2 regions of the Dermacoccus sp. 147Ba genome follow, and region 1 is predicted to be linked to the other one. Evidence: predicted binding sites of a transcription regulator. Region 1 holds the regulator's gene; the other holds the start of a gene.

Region 1 (14,893 bases):
GGTGCGCGATCGCCTCGACGTCGCCGCCGACATCAGCGACGCCGACCTCGAGGCCGCAGCCATGGCGAGCGAGCGCGTGCAGTCGTTCCTCGAGGGCAAGACGGTTCGCAAGGTCATCGTCCGAGCTCCCAAGCTCGTCAACATCGTCGCGAACTGATGGCTGCGCGACGACGGGACGCCCCTCGCGTGGGTGTCGTCACAGACTCGACGGCGTGCCTGCCGGACGAGCTCGTGGCGGCGCTCGGCGGGACGCTCGCCGTCGTGCCGCTGACCGTGACGATCGACGGGCGCTCGCTCGTCGAGGGTGAGGGCGTCACCGGGGAGACGGTGGCCCAAGCCGAACAGAACGAGCGGGAACTGTCGACGGCCCGGCCGGCGCCTGCGCGCATGGTCGAGGCGTACGAGTACCTCGCGGGTCAGGGCTGCACCGAGATCGTCTCCGTTCACGCGGCGGCCCAGCTGTCGTCCACGGTGAGTTCGGCGCGCCTCGCGGCGGCCGAATCGCCTGTGCCCGTCTCCGTCGTGGACTCCACGACGATGGGCATGGCGATGGGTTTTGCGGCGCTCGCCGGGGCTCGTTCGGCCGTGCGCGGTGAAGGCTTCGCCGCGGTCGAGGAGGTCATCCGTTCCGTGGCGACGACGTCGCGCACGGCGCTCTACGTCGACTCGCTGGAACCGCTGCGCCGCGGTGGTCGCGTCGGTCGGGCCGGTGCCCTTCTCGGCTCCGCGCTGTCGATCAAGCCGCTGCTGCGCCTCGAGGACGGGGTGATCGAGCCCTTGGCACGCGTGCGAACGACGGGCAAGGCCATCGAACGCCTGGGGCGGTGGGCGCTCGCGGAGGCGCGGGCCCTCGGACCGGGCCCGGTCGTCTGCGCCGTGCACTCCGTGACGCGACAGGACCTTGCCGAGCGACTCACGGGGCTCCTCACGGAAACGGCGGAGAAGGACACTGACGGAGCAGAGCCGGTGACCTGGGCAGAACCCATCGTGCAGGCACCGCTGGCCGCCGCTGTCACGGCGCACATCGGCAGCGGAGCGATCGGCGTGGCCGTGGCCCGGATGCCGGAGGATTCGTCGGGGGCCGACCCGAACGGGGAAACCGACGCCGCGTGACGGTCTGATTCCGTCGTGGGCCCGGTGCGCCGTGTCCGAGCTTCCTCCACAGGCGTGATGCCTGCGCATGACCCCGAACTGTCGCAGCAGGCGCTTCCACAGGCTCAAGCGGCGCAGGATGGTGTTCACTCCGGAGGCCTTCGTAGCGTCACGCCATGACGACTCGACACGACAGCGACGACCGGCTCGACGAAGTGCTCGCGGAGATCGAACGGGCACGTCGCGAACCCGCGTGGACCCCTGAGCCGGAGCGCACGCCCCGACGGCTCATCCGCCCTCCTGCTCCGCTCGACGAGGCTCGCTGGGCGCCGTCACGCACGGCCGTTGTCGTGGTTGCACTGTGTGCACTGCTCGCTGCTCTCGTCTTCGGTGTGCGTGTCATGCTCACGCCGGACACATCGAGCGCCGCAACAGGCTCTTCAGCCAAACCGCTGCAGGTCGCGGGTCGTGCCACAGTGTCGAGCACCCCATCGGGCGCTGCCGCGGCGCCCACGAACGCTGCCTCGACAGCGGCCACCCCCGCCGCTGCGGCGTCGCCGTCGGTGCTCAATATCCACGTCGTCGGGGCGGTGCGCACTCCCGGCGTCGTCACGGTCACACCGGGCGCCAGGGTCGAGGACGCCGTCAGGGCAGCCGGTGGGCTGAAGGGAGCCGATGCTTCCGGCATCAATCTCGCGCGGCCACTCGCCGACGGAGAGCAGGTCATCGTGCCGAGGCCGGGGGAGTCCCCGCCGGTTCCCAGCCCGCCCGCGGCTCCGGCGGGTGGTCAACCGTCAGCGGGTGCAGCGGCCATCACACCGGGAACCCCGGGGGCCTCTGCAGGGGCGTCCGCCCTCGTCAATCTCAACACGGCCGACGCGGCCGCGCTCGACACCCTGCCCGGAGTGGGACCGGTCCTCGCGCAGAGAATCCTCGACTGGCGCACGGAAAACGGCCGATTCTCGAGCGTCGAGGAGTTGGGTGAGGTCAGCGGCATCGGTGACAAGGCCCTGGAGCGGCTGCGCTCCAAGGTCACGGTGTGAGGAGCGAGCACGACCTCCGGCTGCTCGGCGCGGCATGTTGTGGCTGGGGCGTGCTCGCCGTGTTGCTCGCACTACGAGCCTCGGCCACCGAGGTCGTCGTGGTGGCGCTCGCCGCCGCAGCGCTGGGGGGAGCGCTGTTCCTGTCGCGGGTTCGGCGCGCGCTCGTCGTGGGCGTTGCCTTCTGTGCGGTCGTCACGGCGCTGATCGCCACGGCGGCCGGAGGACAACTCGCTCACCAACGTCAGGGGCCGCTCGCCGAGTTGGCGGCCGAACGAGCCAGCGGAACGTTCGAGGCCGTCGTCACGGGGCAACCCCGCGCCCTTGAACCTAAGGGGCCGGGCGCTGCGGAGACGCGGTATCTCGTTCCCCTCACCGTGCACCGAGTCCAGGCCCGCGGAACGCGGGTCGACGTGGCGACGCCGGTCGTCCTGATCGGTGACGGGCGGTGGCGGACCGTGCCGTGGAGAGCTCGGCTCGATGTGAAGGCCAGACTCGCGCCCTCGGAACGGCTCGGGTCTGCCCAGGCGCTGCTCGTGGCGCGCGGTGGACCTCATGTCCTTGACGGGTCGCCACCGGTCATCGCACAACTCGAAGTCTTGCGCCGGGGTCTGTCGCACGCGGCTCGAAACCTCCCGGACGACCCGCGCGGCCTCGTGCCGGCGCTCGTCGTCGGTGACGTCGCCGCGATCCCGACCGAGTTGAACGACGACATGAGCGTCACGGGCATGTCGCACCTCAACGCGGTGAGCGGGTCGAACGTCACCATTGTGCTCGTCGCGGCGTCGTGGTGTCTGTCCTGGTCTGGTCTGCGTCGGCGCGCCCGCACAGTGGTGGCTCTTCTTGTCGTCCTCCTCTACGTGCTCGTGTGCCATCCGGATCCGAGCGTTGTCCGTGCCGGAGCGATGGGCATCGTCGGCTTGCTCGGCACGTCGTGGGGCAGACCGAAAGCTGCCTGCCCGGCGCTCGGGGCGGCCATCACGCTGCTCCTCATGTGGGATCCGTGGCTCGCCGTGAGTGCGGGGTTCGCGCTCTCGGCGCTCGCCACGCTCGGCCTCGTGCTCTTCGCGAAGCGATGGGCGAACGCCCTGACGGAACGGTTGCCGCAAACGCCGTCGTCGAAGCTGACCCACGCGATCGAACTGTGTCTCATTCCCGTCGCCGCCCAGGCGCTGTGCTTGCCCATCCTCGTGGCGCTGAGTGGTGCCGTGTCGCTCGTTTCCCTGCCGGCGAACGTTCTCGCGGAGCCCTTCGTCGCACCGGCCACGCTCGCGGGGATGGTCGTTCTGCTCGTGGCACCACTCGTCCCGGCTCTGGCCGATCTGCTCGTGTGGGCGGCGGGTCTTCCCGCCTGGGTCATTTCCACGATTGCCCACGTCGCCGCGTCCGTGCCAGGGGGTTCGTTGCCGTGGCCGAGCGGGGCGCCCGGCATCGTGCTGGCCGGCGTCCTCCTCGCGGCGCTCCTGTTCGGGTGGCGAATCGTCCCGTGGCTCGGCCTTCGAGGGTGGGCATCCGTCACGTTGGTGGCGCTCGTCCCCGCGGCCCTGTGGCTTCCGATCCCCGGAGAGGGACGCGCAGATCCGGGGTGGCTGTATGCCCAGTGCGACGTCGGGCAGGGAGATGCCGCCTTGGTACGCACCGGTGAGCAGGCGGCGATCCTCGTCGACACCGGACCCGAGGAAGGGGACGTCACCGGGTGCCTCGATCGTCACGGCGTGACGCGTGTGGACGCCGTCGTGCTCACGCACCTGCATGCCGACCACGTCGATGGTCTGGGGGCCGTACTCGAGCGGCAGCCGTCGGTCGAGGTCTTCGTGACGTGGCTGACGAGCCACAGCTCGAGCCCTCGTGGTGGCCGAGGGGAGAGGGATGCCGATGCCCAGACGAGGCAGGTGTTGCGCCGTTACGGGAAGGTTGCGCAACGCCTCGCACCGGGTCAGCAGGTCCGTGTCGGTGACGCCGTGCTCGACGTCCTCTGGCCGCGCCGAGCGTTGGCGGCGGGTTCGCCGGTCAACAATGCTTCCCTCGTGCTCGATGTGGCGACGCCGAGCGTGCATGCGCTCATGCTCGGCGACGTCGAACGGGAGGCGCAGGCCGCGTGCATCGGGGAGGTGACGCGCCGAGCAGCGTCGCGTCCCTACGACCTCGTCAAGGTCGCTCACCACGGCAGCGCGAACCAGAGTGCCGGGCTCTATCGGGCGGCTTCGGCGCGGGTCGGCCTCATCGGGGTGGGGGAGGGCAACGATTACGGACACCCGAAGGAATCGCTCCTGTCGTTACTCGCCCAGAGCGGAACAGCCGTCTACCGAACGGACCTTTCAGGAGACCTCGATGTCGTACCCGTCGGTAGATCGCTCACGGTCGAACCGCAGAGATGACACCGGTGAGAGTCGCAGGAGATTCCACTCGCGAGCCGGAGGGAACCGGCTACAGGTTCGGCAGAGCGTCGGTTGCTTCCCGCAGCGCGTCGAGGGTGGCCTTGACCGCCGGCACACGCTGGAGGTCGGGCGTGGTGACAGCCTGAACCGAACGACGGCTCGCCGGCTCGATGGCGATGGTGGCCACGCGGGGGTGCTGGGTCGAACGCAGGATGAGCTCCGGGATGAGGGCCACGCCCAACCCCTCGGCCACGAGTCCGAGCACGGTGACGTAGTCCTCGGTCTCGAACGCGACGTCAGGGGTGTAACCCGCCGAGGTGGCGAGCGAGAGCAGGTGGCCCCGGCAGCGCGGGCATCCGGCGATCCACGACGCGGACTCGAGCTCCTCCATCGACACGGAGCCCCTTCCGGCAAACGGGTGATCGGCCGGTACGGCGAGGCGCACCTCGTCCTCGAGCAGGTCGAGCGTGGTGAGCCCCTCGAGATCCTCCGCGTGTGCCGCGATCTCGTCGCCGTCGTAGGAGAACGCGACTGCAACATCGCAATCTCCCGCCCGAAGCGCCGCGAGTGACTCCGGCGGCTCCGCTTCCGCGAAGGTGACCTGAACGTCGGGGTAGCGCTGCTTGACGAGCGACAGCGCTCGTGGGACGACGGTCGACGAGGCCGAGGGGAAGGCCATGAGGCGCACTCGTCCCGCCCTCAGGCCGGCGATCGAGGCCACTTCGCCCTCCGCCGCCTCGAGAGCGGCGAGCACCGGAGTGGCTGTGCGGGCGAGCACGTGGCCCGCCTCGGTCAGACGCACCGAACGTCCGAGGCGCTCGACGAGAGCCGTGCCCGTCTTGTCCTCCAAGCGGCGCACCATCTGGGACACGGCAGGCTGGGAGTAGCCCAGGGAAGCAGCGGCAGCGGTGAAGCTACCCTCCTGGGCAATGGCTTTCATGACCCGAAGGCCGGCGGCGTCGATCATCCGTAGAGAATAACCCGGCGTTATCGGATGTTGTAGTTTCTATCGATTGTCGAATGAGAGGGGCCACCTGTGACTGCAGAGTTGGCGGAGTTCGTCGCGCAGGGCGACCTGTTCGTGCTCACCGGGGCGGGTCTCTCGACCGAGTCGGGCATTCCCGACTACCGCAAGCCTGACGGCACCCGCCGAACGGTTCCCATGACGTTCCAGCAGTTCCTCAGCGGGGACGACGCGCGCCGACGCTACTGGGTTCGCAGCGCCGTCGGGTGGGAACGTTTCGCCGCGGCTCGGCCCAACGGCGGCCACCACGCTGTTGCAGCCTTGCAGCGCGCAGGTCTCGTGCAACACCTCGTGACGCAGAACGTCGATGGTCTTCATGCGGCCTCCGGGGCGGACGCCCTCGAACTGCACGGTTCGCTCTCCTCGGTGCAGTGCGTCGAGTGCGGCAGCCGCTCGAATCGAGCCGAGTTCCAGGGGCGCATCCGCGACGCCAACCCGAACCTCCCGCGCGACGTGGCCCTGTTGGCCGACGGAGACGCCGAGGTTGCCCGGAGTGCAGAGGATGCGTTCGTCCTCGTGGCCTGTCCGCACTGTGATTCGCTCGTCGTCAAGCCCGACGTCGTGATGTTCGGCGAGAGCGTGCCCACCGCGACGGTTGAGCACTGCTACGCGCAGCTCGAACTGTCACGGGCGGTTCTCGTTCTCGGAAGTTCGCTCAAGGTGATGTCGGGCTTCCGGTTCGTCTCGGCCGCGCTCAAGGCGGGCAAGCCCGTGGCCCTGGTCGGTCTGGGAAGCATGCGCGGTTCGGAGCGCGCCGATCTCGTGCTGCACGAACCGCTTGGTGCCACCCTCACCGCGACATGCGAACGCCTCGGCCTGCAGGTGCAGACCGAGGCGAACGCGACGACGTGAGGGTGGGCGAGAGTCAGACGCTGCGCAGCACCGCCGTGACCTTGCCCATGATGCTGGCTTCGTCGCCGTCGATCGGCTCGTAGTTCTCGTTCGCGGGCAGGAGCCACGTCTTGCCGTTCGTGCGCTTGAACGTCTTCACGGTGGCCTCGCCGTCGAGCAGCGCAGCCACGATCTCACCGTTGGACGCCTCCGGCTGCTGGCGCACGACGACCCAGTCGCCGTCGCAGATGGCGGCTTCGATCATCGAGTCGCCGACAACCTTGAGCAGGAACAGTTCGCCGTCACCGACGATCTGACGGGGGAGGGGGAACACGTCCTCGACGGCCTGCTCGGCCAGGATCGGCCCGCCGGCGGCGATGCGTCCGACGACGGGGACGAAGGAGGCCTGCGGACGCTCGTTGCCCGAGTCGGTCTCGTCGTACGTGCTCTCGGACGCTGCACGCACCGAGGTGCCTCCGCGGTAACCGCGGGTGTCGGCGCCGTCGTCGGGGGAGACGACCTCCATGGCGCGAGGGCGGTTGGGGTCGCGACGCAGGTAACCCTTGCGCTCGAGCGTGGCGAGCTGGTGTGCGACGGAGCTCGGGCTCGTCAGCCCGACGGCCTCACCGATCTCGCGCAGGCTCGGCGGGTAACCGCGCTCGTCGACCGAGCGCCGGATGACGGTGAGCACTTTCTGCTGGCGCGGGGTCAGTTTGCCCTTCGCGCGGTTGTTCATGGAGTGGACCTCACCCATGGCGTCTCCTCACATCGACGAAAACAGTGATCTCGCGGACGCGGACCTCGGTGCGGAGCCCTGATTCTCCCCGGAATTCCGGGGTTGTCGGTGGCCGCTGATTCGGTGTGAGCGTTCGGGATCAACGTAGGCACCACCGTACACAGTTTTCGCAAACATGTACGAGAAACACGCCGCCGACAGCCTTGCTTTCGAACGTTTGTGTCGTACAGTTGTTCTATCGCACGGATGTTCGATGCATCCGCGCCGAGTCAGGAGGAATGAACATGAGTGCTGTGCCCAGTCTGGACGTCCCGGCGGTCGCGCCGAGCCCCCGTCGTCACCTGCACCTCGTTCCGTCGGGGCCTGCGGTCGTCGATTCCCTCGAGGGTGGTCGTAGCGCGCGGCGCGCCCCGTTGACGCGTCGTGCCGTTCTCGCTCGCCGTCGCTTCGCTGCCCTTCTGGCGCTTCTGGTTCTCGTCGGCGGTGGCCTCCTTGCGGCCAAGGCCGTGGCCGAAGCTAACCCTGCCGGTGGCGCGACGTCGGTCACGGTGAAGGACGGGGAGACCCTTTCTCAGATCGCCGCTCGTGAGCTGCCGTCCTTGCGTAACGACCGTGGTGTGGTGGCCATCCAGGAGGCCAACAACATGAGCTCGATGCACGTTCAGGCCGGCCAGCGAATTCTCGTTCCGGCAGGCTGAGCGGCCCCCTCGGCGTGTCGCTGGGGCGAGCCGCACATCTTTTCCGCGTCATTGCTGGGGTTGGTGCGCCGGGTTTGCCGACACGGTTGCGAGCGGTCGCCAACGCAACCTAGGATTCCTAGATGTAGGGCACAGGCGCCCTAATGCCCCCAACATGTGGTTGTTTGCGGAAGAGTTCCCGCGATGCCGGTGTTGGGGTTCATACCGTCACGAGGCGGTGGAATCCTGCGATCGAGAGGCGTGGCACGTGCACTGTCCCTTCTGCCGCAACGCCGACTCCCGTGTGGTCGACTCCCGTTCGACCGAGGACGGCACCTGCATCAAGCGTCGCCGCCAGTGCCCCGACTGCGGCAAGCGTTTCTCCACCGTCGAGACCGCGAGCCTCACGGTCGTCAAGCGCTCCGGTGTGAGCGAACCCTTCTCTCGCGACAAGGTCATGTCGGGCGTGCGCAAGGCCTGCCAGGGCCGCCCGGTTTCCGACGATCAGCTCGCCGTCCTCGCTCAGCAGGTGGAGGAGTCGATCCGCTCCAAGGGGGCTGCGGAGATCGACGCCCACGATGTCGGCATCGAGATCCTCGGCCCGCTGCGCGAACTTGACCACGTCGCGTACCTGCGGTTCGCGTCCGTCTACCAGGCCTTCGAGTCACTGACTGACTTCGAGGACGCCGTCGCCGACCTGCGCAGGCACGCTCTGCGCGACGCCGGCTGAGCTCCACAGACTCACCCCCTACTTCACGACACACCACACCAAACCCACGAGAAGTGCCAGGAGGCATGCGGTCATGACCGAGACCACGAAGGCTCGAGCCAAGTCGGGTCGCCGGAACAACGGCGTCACGATCGAGCGGATCTTCACCACCCCGGGCGTCCACCCCTACGACGCGGTGACCTGGGAGCTGCGTGACGTCGTCCAGCAGAACTGGAAGACCGGCGAGACGATCTTCGAGCAGCGTGGTGTCGAGTTCCCCGACTTCTGGTCGCTCAACGCCTCCACCATCGTCACGACGAAGTACTTCCGTGGCGCGCTGGGGTCGGACGCTCGCGAGAAGTCGCTCAAGCAGCTCATCGACCGCGTCGTGCTCACGTACACGAAGGCCGGCAAGGACAACGGCTACTTCGCGTCCGACGCCGACGCCGAGATCTTCGAGCACGAGCTCACGTACGCCTTGCTGCACCAGGTCTTCTCGTTCAACTCGCCGGTGTGGTTCAACGTGGGTACGGCGAGCCCGCAGCAGGTCAGCGCGTGCTTCATCCTGTCCGTCGACGACTCGATGGACTCGATCCTCAACTGGTACAAGGAAGAGGGCTTCATCTTCAAGGGCGGCTCCGGTGCCGGCCTCAACCTCTCGCGTATCCGTTCCTCGAAGGAGCTGCTGTCCTCCGGTGGCACCGCCTCCGGCCCGGTCTCGTTCATGCGCGGCGCCGACGCCTCGGCAGGCACCATCAAGTCCGGCGGCGCCACGCGTCGTGCGGCCAAGATGGTCGTCCTCGACGTCGACCACCCGGACATCGAGGAGTTCATCGAGACGAAGGCGCGCGAGGAGGACAAGATCCGTGCGCTGCGTGACGCCGGTTTCGACATGGACCTCGGTGGCCGCGACATCGTCTCCGTGCAGTACCAGAACGCGAACAACTCCGTTCGTGTCAGCGACGAGTTCATGAAGGCCGTCGTGGACGGCACAACCTTCGGCCTGCGTGCCCGTGACACGGGTGAGGTCATCGAGTCGGTCGACGCCCGCGAGCTGTTCGACAAGATCAACAAGGCCGCGTGGGAGTGCGCCGACCCGGGTGTGCAGTACGACGACACGATCAACGCGTGGCACACGAACCCGGAGACGGGCCGCATCACGGCGTCCAACCCGTGCTCGGAGTACATGTCGCTCGACAACTCCAGCTGCAACCTGGCCTCGCTCAACCTCCTGAAGTTCCTCAAGGACGACGACACGTTCGACGCCGTCACCTTCCAGAAGGTCGTCGAGCTCGTCATCACGGCGATGGACATCTCCATCTGCTTCGCCGACTTCCCGACGGAGTCCATCGGCAAGACGACGGTCGACTACCGCCAGCTCGGCATCGGTTACGCCAACCTCGGTGCGCTCCTCATGGCCACCGGCCACGGCTACGACTCGGACGGCGGCCGTGCGCTGGCCGGTTCCATCACGTCGCTGCTCACGGGTGCCGCCTACAAGCGCTCCGCCGAGATGGCTTCCGTCGTCGGACCGTACGCCGGTTACGCCCGCAACGCCGACGCTCACAACCGCGTCATGCGCAAGCACCGTGCCGCGAACGACGAGCTCGCCTCGCACAAGGACATGGGCGCCATGGCCAGCGACATCCACGCGCTCGCGACGAAGGCCTGGGCCGACGTCGTCGAGAACGGTGAGAAGGGCGGCTTCCGCAACGCGCAGGCCTCCGTCCTCGCGCCCACCGGCACCATCGGCTTCATGATGGACTGCGACACCACCGGTATCGAGCCGGACTTCTCGCTCGTGAAGTTCAAGAAGCTCGTCGGCGGCGGTTCGATGCAGATCGTCAACCAGACGATTCCGCGCGCGCTGAAGAAGCTCGGCTACCAGGAAGAGCAGATCGAGGCGATCGTCGAGCACATCGCCGACAAGGGCCACGTCATCGACGCTCCCGGCCTCAAGCCGGAGCACTACGAGGTCTTCGACTGCGCCATGGGTGCGCGCGCCATCTCCCCGATGGGCCACGTCCGCATGATGGCCGCCTGCCAGCCGTTCCTGTCGGGTGCTATCTCCAAGACGGTCAACCTGCCGGAGTCGGCCTCGGTCGAGGACATCGCCGAGGTGCACCTCGAGGGTTGGAAGCTCGGTCTCAAGGCCATCGCCGTCTACCGTGACAACTGCAAGGTCGGCCAGCCGCTCTCGTCGGGCAAGAACGAGAAGAGCTCCGAGCCCGCGACGGCCACGGAGACCGTCGCCGAGACGCCGGTCGAGAAGATCGTCGAGTACCGCCCCGTGCGCAAGCGCCTGCCGAAGCGTCGCTCGTCGCAGACGACGTCGTTCGCCGTGGGTGGCGCGGAGGGTTACCTCACCGCCGGCACGTACGAGAACGGCGATCTCGGTGAGCTTTTCCTCAAGTTCGGTAAGCAGGGTTCGACGCTCGCCGGTGTCATGGACGCGTTCTCCATCGCCGTGTCGATCGGCCTGCAGTACGGCGTGCCGCTCGAGACGTTCGTCGAGAAGTTCACGAACCTGCGCTTCGAGCCGGCCGGTATGACGGACGACCCGGACGTGCGTATGGCGCAGTCGATCATGGACTACGTCTTCCGCCGCCTGGCGCTCGACTACCTCGACTTCGACACGCGTTCTTTCATGGGCATCCACACAGCCGAGGAGCGCGCTCGCCAGCTCGAGACCGGCTCCTACACGCCGACCGAGAGCGACGACGAGCCGTTCGACGCCGAGTCCAACTCGCAGTCCGTCGCCCCGGCGGCGGCACGCGGTGAGCGTCCGGCAGCTGCCACCTCCACGGAGGAGCACGCCGACGAGGTGAAGTCCGGTTCCGGTGCGGCCTCCGCCCGTGAGGTCGGCTCCGAGATCCACAGTTCGGCCGAGCTCATCGAGAAGTTCCAGGGCAAGGCAGCCGACGCCCCGATGTGCATGACCTGCGGCACGAAGATGCGTCCCGCCGGCTCCTGCTACGTCTGCGAGGGCTGCGGAAGCACCTCCGGCTGCAGCTGATCGCTCAGCCCTGATCGAGTGCGGGGCGTCGTCCTTCGGGGCGGCGCCCCGCGCTCGTCTTATTTCGTGAGATGCGTCGGCGTCCGCGGCGCCCGGTGCTGTCTCATGATGTGAGCAGCCCGCGATCTCATTGGCGGGCGCAACCGCCACACCGGAAAGGAACTCTCCCTGTGAAGGCACTGCTGCTCGAGAACGTCCACCCCCTCGGAGAGTCCTTGCTCCGTGATGCCGGTTTCGAGGTCGAGACCCGCGTCGGGGCTCTCGACGAGGACGAGCTCATCGAGGCGCTCGAGGGGGTTCAGCTGCTCGGCATCCGCTCCAAGACCGAGGTGACGGCCCGCGTCCTCGAGAACGCGCCGAGCCTCGAGGCCATCGGAGCCTTCTGCATCGGCACGAACCAGATCGACCTCGCCGTGGCAGCGCAGAAGGGCGTCGTCGTGTTCAACGCGCCGTTCTCCAACACGCGCTCGGTCGTCGAGCTCGCCATCGCCGAAATCATCATCATGGCCCGCCGTCTCACCGAGAAGGACCGCGCGCTGCACGACGGAGTCTGGTTCAAGGACGCCAAGGGCAGCCACGAGGTGCGCGGTCGCCGCCTCGGCATCGTCGGGTACGGCAACATCGGTTCCCAGCTGTCCGTCGTCGCCGAGATGCTCGGTTTCAAGGTCTACTTCTACGACACCGACGACAAGCTCGCGCTCGGAAACGCCACGCGGTGCAGCTCCCTCGAGGAGCTGCTGTCGGTCGCCGAGGTCGTCACGCTCCACGTCGACGGTCGCTCCGGCAACGCCGGCTTCTTCGGCGCCGAGCAGTTCGCAGCCATGCGTCCGCGGGCGCTGTTCCTCAACCTCTCGCGCGGCTTCGTCGTCGACTACGACGCGCTCAAGACGCACCTCGAGTCCGGTCACATCGCCGGTGCGGCCGTTGACGTCTTCCCCGAGGAGCCCAAGTCGAAGGGCGAACCGTTCAACTCGCCCTTGCAGGGCCTCGCGAACGTCGTCCTCACCCCGCACATCGGCGGCTCGACCGAGGAGGCGCAGGAGGACATCGGTCGCTTCGTCGCCGCGAAGCTGCGCGACTACATCCAGCGCGGTTCGACGACGCTCAACGTCAACCTGCCCTCGCTCAACCTGCCCGAGCGTCCCGGCCAGCACCGCCTCATCCACTTCCACCAGAACCTCCCCGGCGTCCTGGCCCGGATGAACGGCATCCTCGCCGAGCACGGCGTCAACATCGAGGGCCAGATGCTCGACACCTCGGCCGAGAGCGGCTACGTCGTCACCGACGTCGTTTCCCAGCTGCCCGAGGCGCTGCTCGACCAGCTGCGGTCGATGCCGGAGACGATCCGTCTGCGCGTCGTCAACTGAGGAGCCTGACGAGGCGCCCCGGGCCTTCCGCCGTGCGGCGAAGCGCCCGGGGAACGCCCGAGGACCGGAGGAGTCGGACGGGCGTTCCATGTCGTGCTGCGACGTAGGATGGATTCCGCTGCCTCGGTGACGAGACCTCACCTCGAGGCCGCGTACGAAGCCTTCACGACGAACGGACGACAGGTAGCCGATGGACGTGCACGCGCCGCAGCCTGACGCAGCGGAAGCCGCTCAGCGTCGGCTCGACCTCGCCCGGTGGGCGAGCACGTTCGACCTCATGCGAGCTCGGGCCGAAGCGGATCCGGTGTTCGTCGGGTCCTGGCACCAGCTCGACGCCCTCGCTCCCGTGCGGTGCGGCGAGGCGCGTGAGTTCATCGCCGACATGATGCGCTCGCCGAACGTCGACCTCTTCACGTCCCGTCTGGAGGAGTGGGCCGCTCGTCCCGGCCCGTACTCGGCTGCCGTGTCGCTGGCACGGCACTGGCTGCCGCGCGTCGTTGCCCATTGTGAGGGCCGACGCAGTGAACTCGAGGCGGCACTTGCCTGGGCGCTGCACACGCCCACGTCCTACGACGAAGCCACGGCCGCGATCCGTCTCGTCGAGGAGACCGTGGGGGGAGCAGGCCCGGACCTTTCACGCATTCCGTCGGTGCTGTCGCTCATGTGGGCCACGGACACGGAGGCCGACTGGCCGATCCTGTGGCCGGGTGGATCGGACACGTTCCAGACCCTGGGATGGATGGGGCGTCATCTCACCCACGCGGAGCGCTACGTCGCGTTCGTCGACCTCGCACGTGCCTTCGCGCCCGGGCAGTCGCACATCGCCCAGCGTGTCGTCAGCCACCTCGGTGACGACCCCTCGTTCGTCGGCTTCGGCGAGGCACTGCCCGCCCTCACGGAGGAAGCCGCTCGCCTGCACGCCACGTACACCCCCGGTGTCGGCTACGCCGCCGCCGAGGACGAGGCACGCGCTGCCTCCCTTGCGCTGCAGCTGCGTGGTCACGCCGCTCTCGTCGCGCGCACCCTGCACAAGGCGCTCGAGCGTGTCACCGGCGTCGACCTCGCGGAGACGAGCCTGCAGACTCGTACCGACACGACGGCACGCGCCGCGTACCGCTGTGACTCGCACACGACGTGGCTGCTGCCTGCGAGCAGCGGTGGCGCACCCGGCATCCGGGTCTGGCTCACGCGCTCCGGCATCGCCGTCGGTCTGGTCTCCGGGTGGGAGGGCGCCTCGAGCTCCGCGCGTCACGAAGCGCTCGGCACGCGCCTCGACGGTGCCCTACCCGAAGGCCTCGAGTTCATTCATGTGGCGCCCACCTCGTCGTCGGACCGTCTGCGTCCGACGGGCGACACCTACGAGGGCGGCGACGTCTTCGTGGGGCGCTGGTTCCCGCATCCCGAAGGAGTGGGACGCATCGACTTCGGCGACGAGATCGAGGAGACGGTTCGCCGTCTCATGCCGCTCGTCGACATCATGCGTGGCGCCGACACACGCGGCGCCGGCGTCGACGAGGAACTCGCCGTCGCCCTGCGCACGTTCCTCGCCGAGCGTCCGTACCCGGCCGAGCGCGACCAGTGGCACATCGAACGACGCCGTGAGTTCGCCGCGTCGTTGGAGCCCGAGGCGCTCGCGGCGTTCGACCTCGCGACGTTCCGGCGCATCGTCGCCGGGGGAGCATACGGCCCCACCGGCACGCACTCGGTCCTCGACGCCCGCCTCGCCGCGCTCGATGCGCAGGGCCTGGAGAACCTCTCGCGCACCCTGACGCACCTGCTGTGGGGCGAAGGCGACGACGCCGACCGCATCGACGCGGCCCTCGCGCCCACGAACTCCGACGACGTGGCACTCGACGAGTCCGTCGTCATGAAGCTTCTCGCCATCGCGCACCCGCACCGCTACCTGCCCGTCTACGCGATGGCCGGACGCGATGGCAAGGTGGCCATGGCGCAGGCCCTCGACGTGTCGCTGCCGCGCCGCCGTGAGCTCTCGCGCGGACGCCTGCACGTCCTCGCGGGCGAT
Region 2 (14,893 bases), on a different contig from region 1:
CACCGCGATCGACGACCACTCGCTGCCGATCTTCTACGCGACGACGAACATGTGGGAGTACCTCGGCAAGGGGCTCGACGACAAGCGCTGGATCTCCATCGGCGTGTGCCAGACGGCCGACATGGAGGACAACCTGCGCCTCGGGCGTGCGCTCGGCGACGCCATTCGTGAGAGCGACCGCAAGGTGCTGCTCATCGCGAGCGGCGCGCTCAGCCACACGTTCCACCCGCTGCGCAAGCTGCGCGACCACGAGGCTGCCGACCCGAAGCACATCTTCTCTCAGGAGGCCTACCAGGCCGATCTGCAGCGGATGGAGTGGTTCGGCCAGGGCGACCACGCCCGCGTGCTCGACACGATGGACGAGTTCTACCGCTACAAGCCCGAGGCCCGCTTCGGGCACTACCTCATGATGATCGGCGCCCTCGGCGAGGGCGACTGTACCGCCACGTCGCGCCAGTACGGCGAGTACGAGAACTCGGTGGGCACCGGGCAGGTGCACCTGTGGTTCGACCAGCCCGACGGCGGCTTCCCGGCGCCGCGCCGCACCGACATCGACGACGACGTCAAGCGTCAGAAGGCTGCCGCAGCCGCTGAGGAAGCCGGACCCGAGCACATCCCCGACCTGCCCGCCGCCGGCTGACCACCCGAGAACTTCGAGGAGTAATCACCATGGCCACCAAGGAATTCCGTCGCATCCTGCTCGACGGCAACCCCGTCGACGTCGTCGTCGAGGGGGACGAGCTCGTTGCCGGTGACGGCCGCCGCATCGCCATCGCCGACGCCACGCACCTGCCGCCGGTGACGCCGAGCAAGATCGTCTGCGTCCACCTCAACTACCGCAGCCGCGTCGAGGAAATGATGACGTCGCTGCCGAAGGCGCCCACCTACTTCCACAAGCCGGTCTCCGCGCTCAACACGCACGAGGGTGCTGTCGTGCGACCCGAGGGCTGCAAGTGGCTCAACTACGAAGGCGAGATCGCCATCGTCATCGGCAAGACGTGCCGCAATATCTCGCCCGAGGAAGCCGGGGACTACATCCGCGGCTACACCGTGGCCAACGACTACGGCCTGCACGACTTCCGTGACACCGACTCCGGTTCGATGCTGCGCGTCAAGGGCGCCGACACGCTCTGTCCGGTCGGCCCGGGCATCGTCGAGGGGTGGGACTTCCGCGGCAAGCGCATCCGCACCATCGTCAACGGCGAGGTGAAGCAGGACGGCACGACCGACGAGATGGAGTGGGACATGCACTACCTCGTCGCCGACATCGCCCGCACCATCACTCTGCAGCCGGGCGACCTGCTGCTCTCGGGCACGCCCGCGATCTCGCGCACGGTGTACCCGGGTGACGTCGTCGAGGTCGAGGTCGAGGGTCTCGGCACGCTGCGCAATCACATCGTCACGGGCCCGACGCCGATCCGCACCGACGTCGGCGCTCAGGTGACCGAGTCCGAGGAAGTTCTCTCCACCGCCCAGGGTGGCGACTGGGAGTTCCGCGGCATCCGCAAGCCGAAGCCGCCGCAGCCCTGATCGTTCGGGCCGGGGCGCTTGCCCCGGCCCGCTCAGGTTTCGGCTTCAGGGTGCGACGAAGCGTCGTGGCGCCATCGCACCTGAACCGCCCTGATTGAGGTGCCGAATCGTCATGGAGCCGGTTCGGTACCTTGAGCCGGGGCTCGATGTGATCGTCAACGAAGGAGGGGCCATGGGTCGGCCCATCATCGCCATCCCGGCGCGGTTCTCGGCGTCGGCATCGGCGCTGCGGTTCGGCGCCGACGTGACGGCGCGCAGGCTGCTCGACGCCGTGTGGGCAGCGGGTGGCGAGCCGGTCGTCATCCACCCGGTGGCGCCCGTCGGCCACGACATACCGGCCGACCGGCGCATCGACCCATCGCGTGGATTCAGTGCGTTGACACAGGATTTCGTCGACGAGGTCGCCGAGCGTGTGGCCTTTGCCGACGGCATTCTGCTGCCCGGTGGCGGTGACGTGTCGCCGGTCTGGACCGGCGATGCCCTGCATGAGACGCACTACGACGTCGACGTTGAGCAGGACGCGTTCGACTTCGCCCTGGCACGCGTCGTCATCGAGCGCGGTGTGCCGGCGCTCGCGATCTGCCGCGGCATGCAGCTGCTCAACGTGGCCCTCGGCGGCACGCTGCACTTCGACATGGACGACGAACTCTCCGTCGAGGCGCACCGTCACCGGGTCGAGGGCGTCGAGGTGGACGCCGATTCGCGCCTGGCGGGAGTACTCGGCGTGCCGCAGGTGCGCGCCAGCTGCTACCACCACCAGTGCCTCAAGGACGTGGCGCCCGGATGGCGCGTCGTGGCGCGGTCGTCGGACGGCGTCACCGAGGCGGTGGAGCTGGACGGTGCCGCTGCGGGTGAGGGTGCGAGCGGTGCGGCCACCATTGCGGGCGGCGCGAGCGTTGTCGCGGTGCAGTGGCACCCGGAGGACACCTTCGACACCGACCCGCAGCAGGCGAAGCTCTTCGCCGACCTCGTCGAACGGGCGCGTCAGCGCGCTTAGGCGGTTCCTGCTCGGCGCCCTCTCAGCGCTTGGGCAGACTTCCCTGCGGTTGGGCAGTGTGTGCCTCTACCCAGCCGCAGGAAACTCTGCCCAGCGACGGCGACGTCGACGGGGTGTCGTCAGGCCGGTCCGCCCGACGAGCGCCACGCGCCGAGCGGCTCGTCGGGGTAGTCCATCTCGTCGACGCTCTCGTCGGTGAGCGTGAACCCGCGCTTCTCGTAGTTGGGCAGCGCTGCGGGGCCGTCGAGGTCGCACGTGTGAACCCAGACGCGCGACGTCGCAGGCAGGTCGTCGTGGCGCTCGCCGAGGCTCCACGCCGAGGCGATGCCGTGCTCGAGCAGCGCCCGGCCGATGCCGCGTCCGATCGCTTCCTCGACGAGGCCGAAATAACGAATCTCCACCGATGCCGGGTGTTGATCGTCCTTCGTCGGCTGGATCTGCACGTACCCCGCGGGGGCGCCGTCGGCGTAGGCCACCCACGTCTCCGTTCCGGGAACGCCGAGATCCTCGAGCCACTGCTCGCGTGACCAGGCGAGGCGGTCGGTCCACGTCCACGGTCCGCCGACGACGGCGTAGAGGTAGCGCGCAAACTCCGGGGTGATGTTCTCGGCGAGGTCGATGCGCACGCCGTCGGGCAGCGTCGCGGCCAGTTCGGGGCGCGTCGTCATCTCGAGCGTCCAGGTCGTGACGGTGCGTGCGGGCATGGTGACCTCCGGCCGGTGCGTGCGTTGTTCTCGCAGCCTACGAGTCGGCACCGACCGGGAGCACGGCGGCATCGTCACGTCACGCCGCTGGGCACAGTTTGCTGCCCTTGGGCCGAGGCGGTGGCTACCCAACCGCAGGGAAGTCTGCCCATCCATGAGGGGCGCAGCCGATAGGGACGGGAACGCCTCCCGTCCCCACCGCAGGTCACGCCGTCGCGGGAGTCATGACGCGGGGCGTTTCGATGGCGCGGGCCACATCCAGCGCGGTCTGCCAGAGGAGTCCGTCGATCGAGGTGACGCCGAGCGCCCGGCGGATCTGCTCGGCCGCGGCGTCCGTCGTCAGCCAGCGGTACTTCACGGCGTAGACGAGAGCGACCGACGGCGTGCGGTGGTGAGCGTGGACGCAGTGCAGCAGCGCGCTGAGTCCCTGGGAGCGCAGCTCAGCGACGACGTCGGCTGCGTCGATGAGGGTGGCGGCGAGGTCGTTGTGCGAGTAGATCGGCTCGTCGGCCCGGCATACCTGGCAGTGGTGCATCGACTCGGTACCGATGTCCCCTGGCGTGGAGGGCACGGCGGAGGCTCATCTCTGGTGACGTGTCACGGCGGCGCTGCCCGCGCATGCGCCGCGAGACCATGGCGTCGGCCGGAACGGGTTTCACCCGACTGAAGTTACCCATCTGCCCCCGGTTTGCGCAGTACCTGGGGACGGCATCGAGGCAAGCTGTGCGCTTGTCCCGGCCCGCCCGGTCAGCGTCACGCCCCGAGGTAGGGGAACTGGGCGTGCAGACGTTCAGCGTCGTGGGCCACGTCGGGGGGCAAGGTGTCGAAGCCGACGACGTCAAGCGCTCGTCGGCCGGGACGCCCGCCGCGACGCCAGGTGCCGACGATGGTGCCCGCGTGCATGATGCCGCGCTGGAAGACGCCGTTGTTGCCGGGCACGAGTCGCGGATGGTGTGCCTCTTCGAGCAGGGCCAGCCGGTCGGGGTAGCCGAGCACGATCTCGTCGAAGCCGGGCAGGAGGAACAGCCCGTCGGCGGCGTCCACCTCGTCGTCGAGTGTCTGACGCCAGTAACGGCCCTCATCGGAGTCGTCGCCGACGAACTCGTCTGCGATCGTGGCGAAAGCGCGGCGAATCTTCGTGATGGGCAGCTTGGTCCACCAGGCGAAGTCGCGCAGCGTGGCGGGGCCGTGGCTCGTGAGGTATCGGCGCAGCAGTTCGGCGATGGCGGCGGTTTCGTCACCGTTGAAGCGTTCCCCGAGCGACGACCCGGCGGGCAGCCAAGCCTGAGCTGACACGACGTTGTTGTCCGAACCGTTCCACGGCCCGTACACGGCAACGCCGGTCGCGATGAGGTACGACAGCATGTGGTAGCCGCGGCCGCCGGCGGGGGCGAGGCCCGCCGCCTCCCAGTGGGCGAAGAGGTCGCCGCGCGACAGCCCGCGCGGCGAGGCGGTGCACTGCGTCAGGAGAATCTCCTGCGCCCGCGCGATCTGCTCGTCGTCCAGCTCCAACTGGGCGCGGCGCCTCACCTGGGCTTTGACGGCCGGTCCCGCGCAGAGCTCAGTCATCCATCGGACGTCCTCGGCGGCCACGGCGAAGACAGTGCCACGCATCGGATATCCGCGGACGACGGAGCCGTCGTCGAAGGCGGCCACGACGCCGTCGAGCCCGAAACGCCCACCCGGCTCGCTCAACCGCAGCGCAATGGACGCCATGACGCCCGGCAGGTCCTGCCCCTGCATGGCACCGAACGCAGCCACGGCGTCGTGGGGACTGCTGAAGGGCCGGGTCGCCAACCCTTGGGCCACGAGGCGGCGGCGGACCAGCGCGGAATCAACCATGAGTCACGCCTGACTCGGGCCTCGGGCCGTCGGCGCTCATGGACTCGGCCGTCGTGACGACCTTGCGCAGCGCCTTCGTCAGGACGTCGACTTCCTCGGGCGTGAGACCGGAGATGAGTTCTTCCTCGAGGGCGTTGAAGCGCGGGAACAGCTCCTCCATGAGGGCCACGCCGGCCGGGGTGAGGCTCAGGTGGGCGAAGCGCTTGTCCGTGCTCGACTGGCTGCGCGTCAGCCAACCCCGCGCACTGAGCGTCTTGACGACCCCGCTCAGCGTCGCCTTCGAGATGCCGGCGCTGTCGGCGACCTCACGCGTCTCGGGGTTGTCGAAGATCCACACGCTCCACAGGACGACGAACCCGGTCCACGACAGGTCGTGCGGACGCAGAACGGTGTTCGTCATGTGATTGCGCGACGCGTTCGCCGCGCGGTGGATGCTCGAAACCGCATGCATCGCGTCAGCGTTGATGCTGACGGTGGCCAAGCGACCGGATACGGCGGCCTCGGTCTCGACGAGCGTGTGATGGCTTGGCATGCGGACAGATTAGCCGTCACGCCACGGCGATCTCCTCCTGGCACGGCCTCGCCCGACGCTCACACCGACAACGCCGAACGCGGAGGCCGTGGCGAACCACGGCCCCCGCGCTCGACGATCGAGCCGTCAGCCTCCGAGCACGTCCGAACGGATGAGGAAGCGCTTTCCGGTCGGGCTCTCCACGGAGAAGCCGCCACCGCGTCCGTCGACGACGTCAACGGTGAGGTGAGTGTGCTTCCACGTCTCGAACTGTTCGCGGCTCATCCAGAACTCCAGTTCCGCATCGTCACCCGCCACGTCCGGAAGGGTGAACGTGCCGAGCAGGACGTCGGCCTGACCCGTGCGGAACTGCCCTGCCGGGTAACACATCGGGGTCGACCCGTCACAGCACCCGCCGGACTGGTGGAACATGAGACGACCGTGCTCGGCCACGAGCTGGTGCAGCAGAGCGACGGCGTCCGGCGTCAATGCGACCCGGCTGACGCTCTCGCCGGCCACAGCGGCTCGTGACTCGAGGTTCATCACTTCTCCTCGCGCTCCGTCGTGTAGTCGATGACGACGCGCCCGTCGATCTTGCCGTGGTGCATCTCGTCGAACACCGCGTTGATGTCGTCGAGGTTCCGCTTGCTGAACGTCGGGTGGATGAGGCCTCGGGCGTAGAAGTCGAGAGCCTCGACCATGTCCTGCCGGGTGCCGACGATCGATCCGCGGATCGTCAGGCCCTTGAGGACGACGTCGAAGATCGGCGCCGGGAAATCACCCGGAGGAAGACCGTTGAACACGATGGTTCCCCCGCGACGCGCCATGCCGATGGCCTGGCCGAACGCCTTGGGGTGCACCGCCGTGACGAGGACGCCGTGGGCGCCACCGCCTGTGGCGTCGAGGACGGCCTGCGTCGGGTCCTCGACCGCGGCGTTCACCGTGACCTCCGCGCCGTGCTTCTTCGCGAGCTCCAGCTTGTCGTCGGCGACGTCCACGGCGACGATCCGCATGCCCATGGCCTTGGCGTACTGGACGGCGATGTGCCCTAGCCCGCCGATGCCGGAGATGACGACCCACTGCCCGGGGCGCACCTCCGTCACCTTCAGCCCCTTGTAGACGGTGACGCCGGCGCACAGCACGGGAGCGATCTCGTGGGGGTCCGCGCCCTCGGGGATGCGAGCGGCGAACGTGGCGTCGACGAGCATGTACTGCCCGAACGAGCCGTTGACGCTGTACCCGCCGTTGGTCTGCTCCTCGCACAGCGTCTCCCAGCCGTTGCGGCAGTGTTCACACGTGCCGCACGCGGAGGCGAGCCAGGCGTTGCCCACCATGTCGCCGACGGCGAGTTCGGTGACGCCCTCGCCGAGTTTCTCGACGACGCCGACTCCCTCGTGGCCGGGGATGAACGGCGGTTCGGGCTTGACCGGCCAGTCACCGTCCTTGGCGTGCAGGTCGGTGTGGCACACCCCCGATGCGATGAGCTTGACCAGCGCCTGACCCGGCCCGGGTTCCGGCAGTTCCACATCCTTGACGTTCAGGTCTTCGCCGAAGACGTCCACGACTGCAGCTTGCATGGTGCTCATGACTCTTCCCTTCGTGTGGTTGCGATCTGATCGGTGATGCGGGTCGGCTCAGAAGAAGCCGAGCTTGTTCTCCGAGTAGGAGACGAGGAGGTTCTTCGTCTGCTGGTAGTGGTCGAGCATCATGAGGTGGTTCTCCCGCCCGATGCCCGAGCTCTTGTAGCCACCGAACGCTGCGTGCGCCGGGTAGTTGTGGTAGTTGTTCACCCACACGCGGCCGGCCTGGATGTCGCGGCCCGCGCGGTAGGCGGTGTTGCCGTTGCGCGACCACACGCCGGCGCCGAGGCCGTAAAGGGTGTCGTTCGCGATCTTCAGTGCCTCGTCGTACGTGCCGAACTTCGCCACGGACACGACCGGCCCGAAGATCTCCTCCTGGAAGATCCGCATGTTGTTCGTGCCCTCGAAGATGGTCGGCTCGACGTAGAAGCCGCCGCCCAGATCGCCGTCCAACTCGGCCTGCCGACCACCGGTGAGCACCTTCGCGCCTTCCTTCTGGCCGATGTCGAGGTAGGACAGGATCTTCTGCAACTGGTCGTTGGAGGCCTGCGCACCGATCATCGTCGAGTCGTCGAGCGGGTTACCGGCCTTGATCTTCTTCGTGCGCTCGACGACGTCGGCCATGAACTGGTCGTAGATCGACTCCTGGACGAGCGCGCGTGACGGGCAGGTGCACACCTCGCCCTGGTTGAGAGCGAAGAGGGTGAAGCCCTCCTGCGCCTTGTCGTAGAACGCGTCGTCGGCCTGCGCGATGTCCTCGAAGAAGATGTTGGGGCTCTTGCCGCCGAGCTCGAGCGTCACCGGGATGAGGTTCTCCGAGGCGTACTGCATGATGAGGCGGCCGGTCGTCGTCTCACCCGTGAACGCGATCTTGCGGATGCGCTTGTTCGACGCGAGCGGCGCGCCGGCCTCGACGCCGAACCCGTTGACGACGTTGACGACTCCTGCGGGGAGGAGGTCCTCGATCAGTTCGATGAGCACCATGATCGACGCGGGCGTCTGCTCGGCGGGCTTGAGGACGACGCAGTTGCCGGCCGCCAGCGCCGGCGCGAGCTTCCACACGGCCATGAGGATGGGGAAGTTCCACGGGATGATCTGCCCGACGACGCCGAGCGGCTCGTGGAAGTGGTAAGCGACGGTGTCCTCGTCGATCTGCGAGAGGCTGCCTTCCTGCGCGCGGATGGCACCGGCGAAGTAGCGGAAGTGGTCGATCGCGAGGGGGATGTCGGCGTTGAGCGTCTCGCGCACCGGCTTGCCGTTGTCCCACGTCTCCGCGACGGCGATCTTCTCGAGGTTCTCCTCCATCCGGTCGGCGATCCGGTTGAGGATGAGTGCCCGCTCCGCGGGCGAGGTCTTGTTCCACGTCGGTGCCGCCGCCCATGCCGCGTCGAGGGCGGCCTCGATGTCCTCGGCGGTGCCGCGGCCCACCTCGCAGAACGTCTTGCCGGTGACCGGGGTGGGGTTCTCGAAGTACTGCCCTTTCTTCGGCGCGACCCATTCGCCGCCGATGAAGTGCTCGTAGCGCTTCTTGAACTCGACCTTGGAGCCCTCGGTTCCCGGGTTGGCGTAGACCGTCATCGCAGCTTCCTTTCCCTGAGCCCGCGGGATGTGACGCGGGGTTGCGTGATGTGCGTCACGTTACGAAGGGCTGCGTTGCATCAACGTTGCACTGCCCGTGCAACGCGCTGTGCGGGCGTCAGTTCGCCTGGCGCAGACGAGTGTCGAGCTGTTCGAGATGCGTGAGAACGATGGCCCGCTGTGGCGCGCGCGGTGGCAGGACGGTGAGTGCCATGTGCCACGACTCGACGTCATCGGTGGCTTCGGGCAGGTCGAGGTAGCGCAGAAGGGTCTCGGGAGTGGCGTCACTGAGCATCGCTTCGCGCAGCGACCCGGACGTCGAACGCAGCAGGTCGACGACGGGCTCCGCCTCGCTGTGCGTCAGCGAGGCTCCGCGATACAGCTCGAGGGCTTCGTCGTGCTCGCCGCGACGCAGATGCTCCGTGACCTGGACGGCATCGATGAGCAGTGGCCCCGTGAGGCGGTAGGGGCGGCTTTCGAGGTTCGGCGCGCCGGGAATCGTGTCGAGCCGTCGACGAAGCCGCAGCAACTCGCCGCGGATGGTGGCGGGCGGCGTGCCGTCCGGGTAGACGAGGGCCCCGATCTCGTCGGCGCTGAGGCCTTGGGGTTTGAGCGCGAGTGTCGCGAGGAGTTCGGCGTGGCGGTCGGTGAGTGCGTGGGTGGCCGTACCCGTTTCGATGCAGGGGCGGCCGTGGTGGACGAGGCGCAGCCTCGCGCTCGTGTGCGGTTGAGGGCCGACCGGCACCCCGGCGAGGCGAAGTTCACGAGCCACCGCGGCCGCGGTGGCCTGCACGAGTGCGAGGGTGCGCCGGTCTGCCGCAGCGTCACCTCCCGTCACGTCGAGAGCGCCGAGCACCTCGCCGGTGACGGGGTCGACGAGCGGCGCCGCGGAGCAGCTGAACGGGTGGACGTCCGGGCGCGTGTGCTCCTCGCGATGGATCGAGACCGCCTCGCCGCGGGCCACAGCTCGGCCCGGCGCGTTCGTGCCGACCTGCGCCTCCGACCAGTTCGCCCCCGCGGTGAAGCCGATGCTCTCGGCGCGGCTGCGGGCGCGGGAGTCTCCGTCGACGTAGTGCAGGCGTGCCTCGCGGTCCGCGATGGCGATGACGAGACCCTCGTCGCGTGCCGTCGAGCTCAACAGCGAACTGACGAGGGGGATCGCGTCGGCGAGCCGAGCGTGGACGCAGCCGGGGCCGCACCCGCAGGCGCAACCCTGTGGACGTGATTTGTGCCGCATCCCTTCCCCCCTCGTAGTGATCCACCTCACACTACACCCGTCCGGGGTGGGGTGGGTCGGCGGCGTGACGCTGCGTGCCGTGTGTCCACGAACTCATCTGCGACGCAGGCTGCCGCCCTTCGCGGCCGCCTGGCTCACACGAGACGTTCGAGCGTCTCGCCGCCGTTCCAGACGACGCCGATCTGCCGGTAGTAGCCGCCGATGATCTCGTCGACCTCCAGGGCGGCGAGTTCCTCCGTGGGCGATTCGAACAGGCGCAGATCGACGTCACCACGCCACGCCTGCCCGCCCTCGAACTCGGCCGCGCCGGACGAGATGAGCTCGCTGTAGGTGTCGCCCGTCGCCCCGCGGGCGATGTCGGGGTAGATACGGTGGTGGGCCATCGGGTGGCCGTTGACGAAGCCGTTCGTCTCACTCGGCTCGCGCAGCGTCAGCACGGCCTCGGCGAGACGACGGTCGCCGGCGGCGAGCGTCGCGCCGAACATTCCGCCCTCCGCGATCTGCGGCGCGCCCTGGCTGAAGGGGTGGGGGCGCGTCTGCCACATCGAGCCGAGCTTCTTCGGGTAGCCCTGGTGCAGGCCGCGGCCGATCGCGAAGTCCTTGTCGACCCAGATGTAGACGCAGCGGCTGAACGTCTTGCCCTTGTACGAGCAGCGGACGACGACGAACGCCTCCTTGTACTGGGCGCGCACCGGGTCGAGCAGCTCCTCGCGGGAGCTGGAGCAGCTCTGCCAGTCGGCCCAGATGAGCGCAACGGCGCCCGGGTCCTCGTCAGCGAGTTCCAGTGGGGCGGGCAGGAGTTCGCGCACACGCTCCGGGTTGGTGCGGTACTCGACCGTCAGCAGGTCGCCCGAGTAGTACCACGGCGGGCTCGGGATGATGCCCGAGGTTCCGCCGGCGGTGCGGGGGTAGAAGAAGCCCTTCTGGTCGCTCATGTGCGTGCACCCTTTCACCGTCTGCGGCCCGTGCCGCAAGTTTGTTGCCGAGAAATCGTTCGTGTCCGTACGACACCGGCTAGGCTACCCGATCAGGAGGGGTTGTGTGGTCTGAGTCACACGGCTACTGTTCGGATCCGAACGACCTTTTGACTCACTCCCGGCACGGCAACCGTCGGGGGAGGCGTTCGCTCACAAAGGCGTGAAAGGCGATGGCATGACGAAGATCGACTCGAGGCTCATGGCGGAAGCCATGAGCAAGTGTGCGGCGGAGGGCATCGACGTCGTCCGCCTCGGCTACTCCGACATCATCGGCACCGACCGCAGCAAGGATCTGCTCGTCAACCGCTTCGAGCGCACCACCGGCCACGGCGTCGCGTTCTGCCGCAGCGTGTACGGCACGACGCCCATGGGTGACGTCGTCGACATCGAGGGCGGCCTCGCCGCTGGTCTGCCCGACATCGTGGCCTACCCCGACATCGAGACGATCAAGACCGTGCCGTGGGAGCCGGGCGTCGCCCACGTCATCGCCGACGTGTTCAACCCGGACGGTTCGCCGTCCGCCGAGAGCCCGCGCTACGTGCTCAAGCAGGTCATCGAGAAGTTCAGCTCCATCGCGGGCACCCCGATCTGCGGCCCGGAGCTCGAGTTCTACCTCCTCGAGGAGTCGGACACGAACGACTCCGGCTGGGCGCGCTACGGCGAGAGCCCCGGCAACGTCTACGTCTCCGGCCTGCGCGGCGACCCCGAGAACGTTCTGCTCGCCTCGCTGCGTCAGCTCGGCGCCTACGACCTCGACGTCATCGCCGCGAACCACGAGTTCAGCTCCGGCCAGTTCGAGATCAACCTCTGGCACTCCGACGCACTCGACGCCTCCGACCGCGCGTTCCGCTTCAAGGCCGCCGTCAAGGAGATGGCGCGCGCCGGCGGCAAGCTCGCGACGTTCATGGCCAAGCCGTTCAACGATGAGGGCGGCTCGGGCTTCCACCTGCACTTCTCGACGCAGGACGCCGCGGGCAACCACCTCTTCGACGACCCGAACAGCCACAACGGCCTCTCCGCCGTCGCTCACCACGCGATCGGCGGCATCCTCAAGCACGCCCCGGCGCTCGCGGCGCTCGCGAACCCGACGATCAACTCCTACAAGCGCTTCGGGCCGGACACGCTCGCCCCGTGGCTCATCGACTGGGGTCTCGACAACCGCAGCGCGATGGTGCGCATCCCCCCGGAGCGTGGCTCGGCGTCGCGCCTGGAGCTGCGCCTCGGCGACGCGTCGGCCAACCCCTACCTGCTCACGGCGGCGACGCTGGCCGCGGCCTACCTCGGCATCAAGAACGAGATCGACCCGGGCCCCGCGCTCGAGGGCTACGGATACGACCTGGAGCGTTCGCCCAAGCTGCCCTCGTCCCTGTGCGAGGCGCTCGACGCCCTCGAGGCCGACTCGGAGATGCGCGAGGTGCTCGGCGAGGGCTTCGTCACGACCTTCCTCGCGTACAAGCGCAACGAGATCGAGCGTTTCAACGCCTTCATCACGGACTGGGAGTTCCGTGAGTACACCTACCACCTGTGATCCAGACTTCAGCGATCGAAGGAGACCGACATGACCACTGACGTGGGTGCCGCACCCAGCAGCCAGTACACGCTCGAAGACGTCGACCTCGCGAACCTCGACAGGTTCCGCGACAACGAGGGTTGGGCCCAGTTCGCCGCCCTGCGCGCCGGTGACCCGGTGCACTGGAACGAGGAGTCCGACGGCAAGGGCTTCTGGGCCGTCACGAAGTACGACGACATCTGGGCCGTCGACAAGGACTCCGAGACGTTCACGTCGGAGAAGTTCGTCAACCTCGAGGACGTCGACGACGACCTCATGGACTTCCGCCGTTCCATGCTGGAGACGGACGGCGCGCGTCACACGGCGCTGCGCAAGCTCATCCAGCGTGAGTTCTCGCCGCGCAACCTCCTCAAGAACTACGAGGCGTTCCTGCGCGAGCTGATGAAGAACACGATCGACGAGGCGAAGAAGACGTCGCCCGACGGCGAGTTCGACTTCGTCGAGAAGATCTCGGCCGACTTCCCGATCCAGGTGCTCGCGCGCCTGCTCGACGTGCCGCGCGACCACACGCCGCAGCTCATCGCGTGGGGCAACGAGATGGTGGCCAACACCGACCCGGACTACACGCAGCACCTGCTCGACTCGCCCGAGTCGGAGAAGTACCGCCACCTGCCGTTCCGTTCGCCCACCGTGCAGGACGTCTGGGACTACGGGCGCGACCTGCGTGACAAGCGTGTCGGCGGCGAGGGCAAGGACCTCGTCTCGATCCTCGCCAACAAGATGCCCGAGGACGGCGTGCCGCTCTCGGACCAGGACTTCAACAACTACTTCTCGCTGCTCGTCATCGCCGGCAACGAGACGACGCGCCACGCGATCAGCCAGATCATGCTGGGCCTCATCGCGCAGCCCGACCAGTTCAAGCTGCTCAAGGAGGACCCGTCGCTCATCGAGTCCGGCCTCGAGGAGCTGCTGCGCTGGGCGACGCCGGTTTACCACTTCCGCCGCACGGCGACAAAGGACGTCGAGCTCGGTGGCAAGCAGATCAAGGAAGGCGACAAGGTCGTCATGTGGTTCGGCTCGGGCAACCGTGACGAGGACGTCTTCGAGAACCCGAACAAGATCGACGTGACGCGCAAGAACGTCGACCACATGACGTTCGGCAAGGGTTCGCCGCACCTGTGCCTCGGCAACAACCTCGCCCGCCTCGAGATCCGCCTGCTGCTCGAGGAGCTGCTGCCGCGCATCGAGAAGATCGAGCTCGTCGGCGACGTGAAGCGCGTGCGCTCCAACTTCGTCAATGGTGTGAAGAAGTTCCCGGTGAAGGTGACCTGGGCGGAGTGATCCGACCGCCAAAGATCCCCACTTGCGCGACGAATCGCGCGAGTGGGGATCTTTGTGCCTGGTCTGTCCCCAATTGCGACATCTCGCGCGAGTGGGGGGCGAGGGATGCCCGACGCACGCTGACGCGCGGTCCGATCGTCAGGTGAGCTCGGCTGCGAGGCGAGTCAGAAGGGTTGGGACATCCCGTTCTGCGGTGGTTCGCAGGAGGCGTCCGTCAGTGCGTAGCCGTGCGCGATTCGATTGCGCATGCCCCACATTTCCTTCCACTCGCCCATGCAGACGCGATCACGCATCTCGACGGGCAGTGCGGAGATCGCCTCCAGGGCAGCCGACAGGCGCATGGCGATGGCGTCCGTCGCAACTTGCGTAGCGGGTTCGTCGAGGTAGGTCACGACGAACTGCAAGTGGTAGCGGGCTTCTTCAACGTTCTCGGCGGGTGTGCGTCCGGTGGGGGCTCACAGCGGAACGGCTTCCTTCAGGACGCGTTCGCGTAGGTAGGGCCTCAGCCCCGAGTCGGGCGTGAGTTCCACTGTCGCGCCCACTTCTTCGGTGAGTCGTGACTGGAGGCGCTCGAGGTCGAGCAGGCTGAGGTCAGCGAGGCTGAGGTCCGCCAAGAGATCGATGTCCGAGCCGGGGTGCTCGCGGCCCGTGGCGACGGAGCCGAAGACACGCACATTGCGTCCCCCGGCATCCTCGATGAGGTGGATCACCGCTTGGCGGTGGGCGCGCAACCTGCGGGCAAGAGGTCCGGACCCGTGAAAGCGGATGAGGCGCGACACCTCAGGCTGGCTGCGTCCGATACGCCGGGCGATCTCGCGCTGGGACAGTCCCTCGCGGTGTGCGTCGCGGACGGCAGCGGTCAACATGGCGCGAGCGTCACGCGTCATGCGGTCGCTCGCGGCTGCGATCTCCTCCAAGCCCGTCGCCATGGCTACAGACTACAGCCGATAGCAAGACCTATCGGTGAATCCTCAGTCCTCGACGATGACGAGGACGCCCTTGGCGGCGACGACGGCGTCGAGGTCGATGCCGGTAAGGTCGACGACGGCCTGCTTGAGGGTCTTCTCGGGGTCGCCGTCGATGATG

Evidence for each region. The regulator LexA, encoded in region 1, represses DNA repair genes until DNA is damaged. The targets are predictions, from matches to a motif close to TCGAACANNTGTTCGA.
Region 2: a site for LexA is predicted at 11,052-11,067, ahead of EVU97_RS11925 (acetoacetate decarboxylase family protein). Genes of this name have one in related genera too.

The regions. Positions count from the first base shown of each region.
Region 1 is NZ_SEHL01000001.1:372,121-387,013, forward strand. Features, by position in the region: gene leuS (leucine--tRNA ligase) at 1-157, shown strand, start outside; gene EVU97_RS01705 (DegV family protein) at 187-1,113, shown strand; gene EVU97_RS01710 (ComEA family DNA-binding protein) at 1,269-2,135, shown strand; gene EVU97_RS01715 (ComEC/Rec2 family competence protein) at 2,132-4,510, shown strand; gene EVU97_RS01720 (LysR family transcriptional regulator) at 4,560-5,477, opposite strand; gene EVU97_RS01725 (Sir2 family NAD-dependent protein deacetylase) at 5,547-6,386, shown strand; gene lexA (transcriptional repressor LexA) at 6,400-7,119, opposite strand; gene EVU97_RS01735 (LysM peptidoglycan-binding domain-containing protein) at 7,386-7,799, shown strand; gene nrdR (transcriptional regulator NrdR) at 8,047-8,508, shown strand; gene EVU97_RS01745 (vitamin B12-dependent ribonucleotide reductase) at 8,582-11,503, shown strand; gene serA (phosphoglycerate dehydrogenase) at 11,674-12,870, shown strand; gene EVU97_RS01755 (McrB family protein) at 13,061-14,893, shown strand, end outside.
Region 2 is NZ_SEHL01000009.1:23,596-38,488, forward strand. Features, by position in the region: gene EVU97_RS11870 (catechol 1,2-dioxygenase) at 1-640, shown strand, start outside; gene EVU97_RS11875 (fumarylacetoacetate hydrolase family protein) at 670-1,530, shown strand; gene EVU97_RS11880 (gamma-glutamyl-gamma-aminobutyrate hydrolase family protein) at 1,703-2,527, shown strand; gene EVU97_RS11885 (GNAT family N-acetyltransferase) at 2,647-3,231, opposite strand; gene EVU97_RS15455 (hypothetical protein) at 3,437-3,802, opposite strand; gene EVU97_RS11895 (winged helix DNA-binding domain-containing protein) at 3,985-5,073, opposite strand; gene EVU97_RS11900 (MarR family winged helix-turn-helix transcriptional regulator) at 5,066-5,605, opposite strand; gene EVU97_RS11905 (DUF779 domain-containing protein) at 5,732-6,127, opposite strand; gene adhP (alcohol dehydrogenase AdhP) at 6,127-7,170, opposite strand; gene adh (aldehyde dehydrogenase) at 7,219-8,742, opposite strand; gene EVU97_RS11920 (GAF domain-containing protein) at 8,861-9,880, opposite strand; gene EVU97_RS11925 (acetoacetate decarboxylase family protein) at 10,114-10,914, opposite strand; gene EVU97_RS11930 (glutamine synthetase family protein) at 11,132-12,484, shown strand; gene EVU97_RS11935 (cytochrome P450) at 12,515-13,807, shown strand; gene EVU97_RS11940 (HepT-like ribonuclease domain-containing protein) at 13,972-14,199, opposite strand; gene EVU97_RS11945 (nucleotidyltransferase domain-containing protein) at 14,263-14,736, opposite strand; gene EVU97_RS11950 (hypothetical protein) at 14,779-14,893, opposite strand, start outside.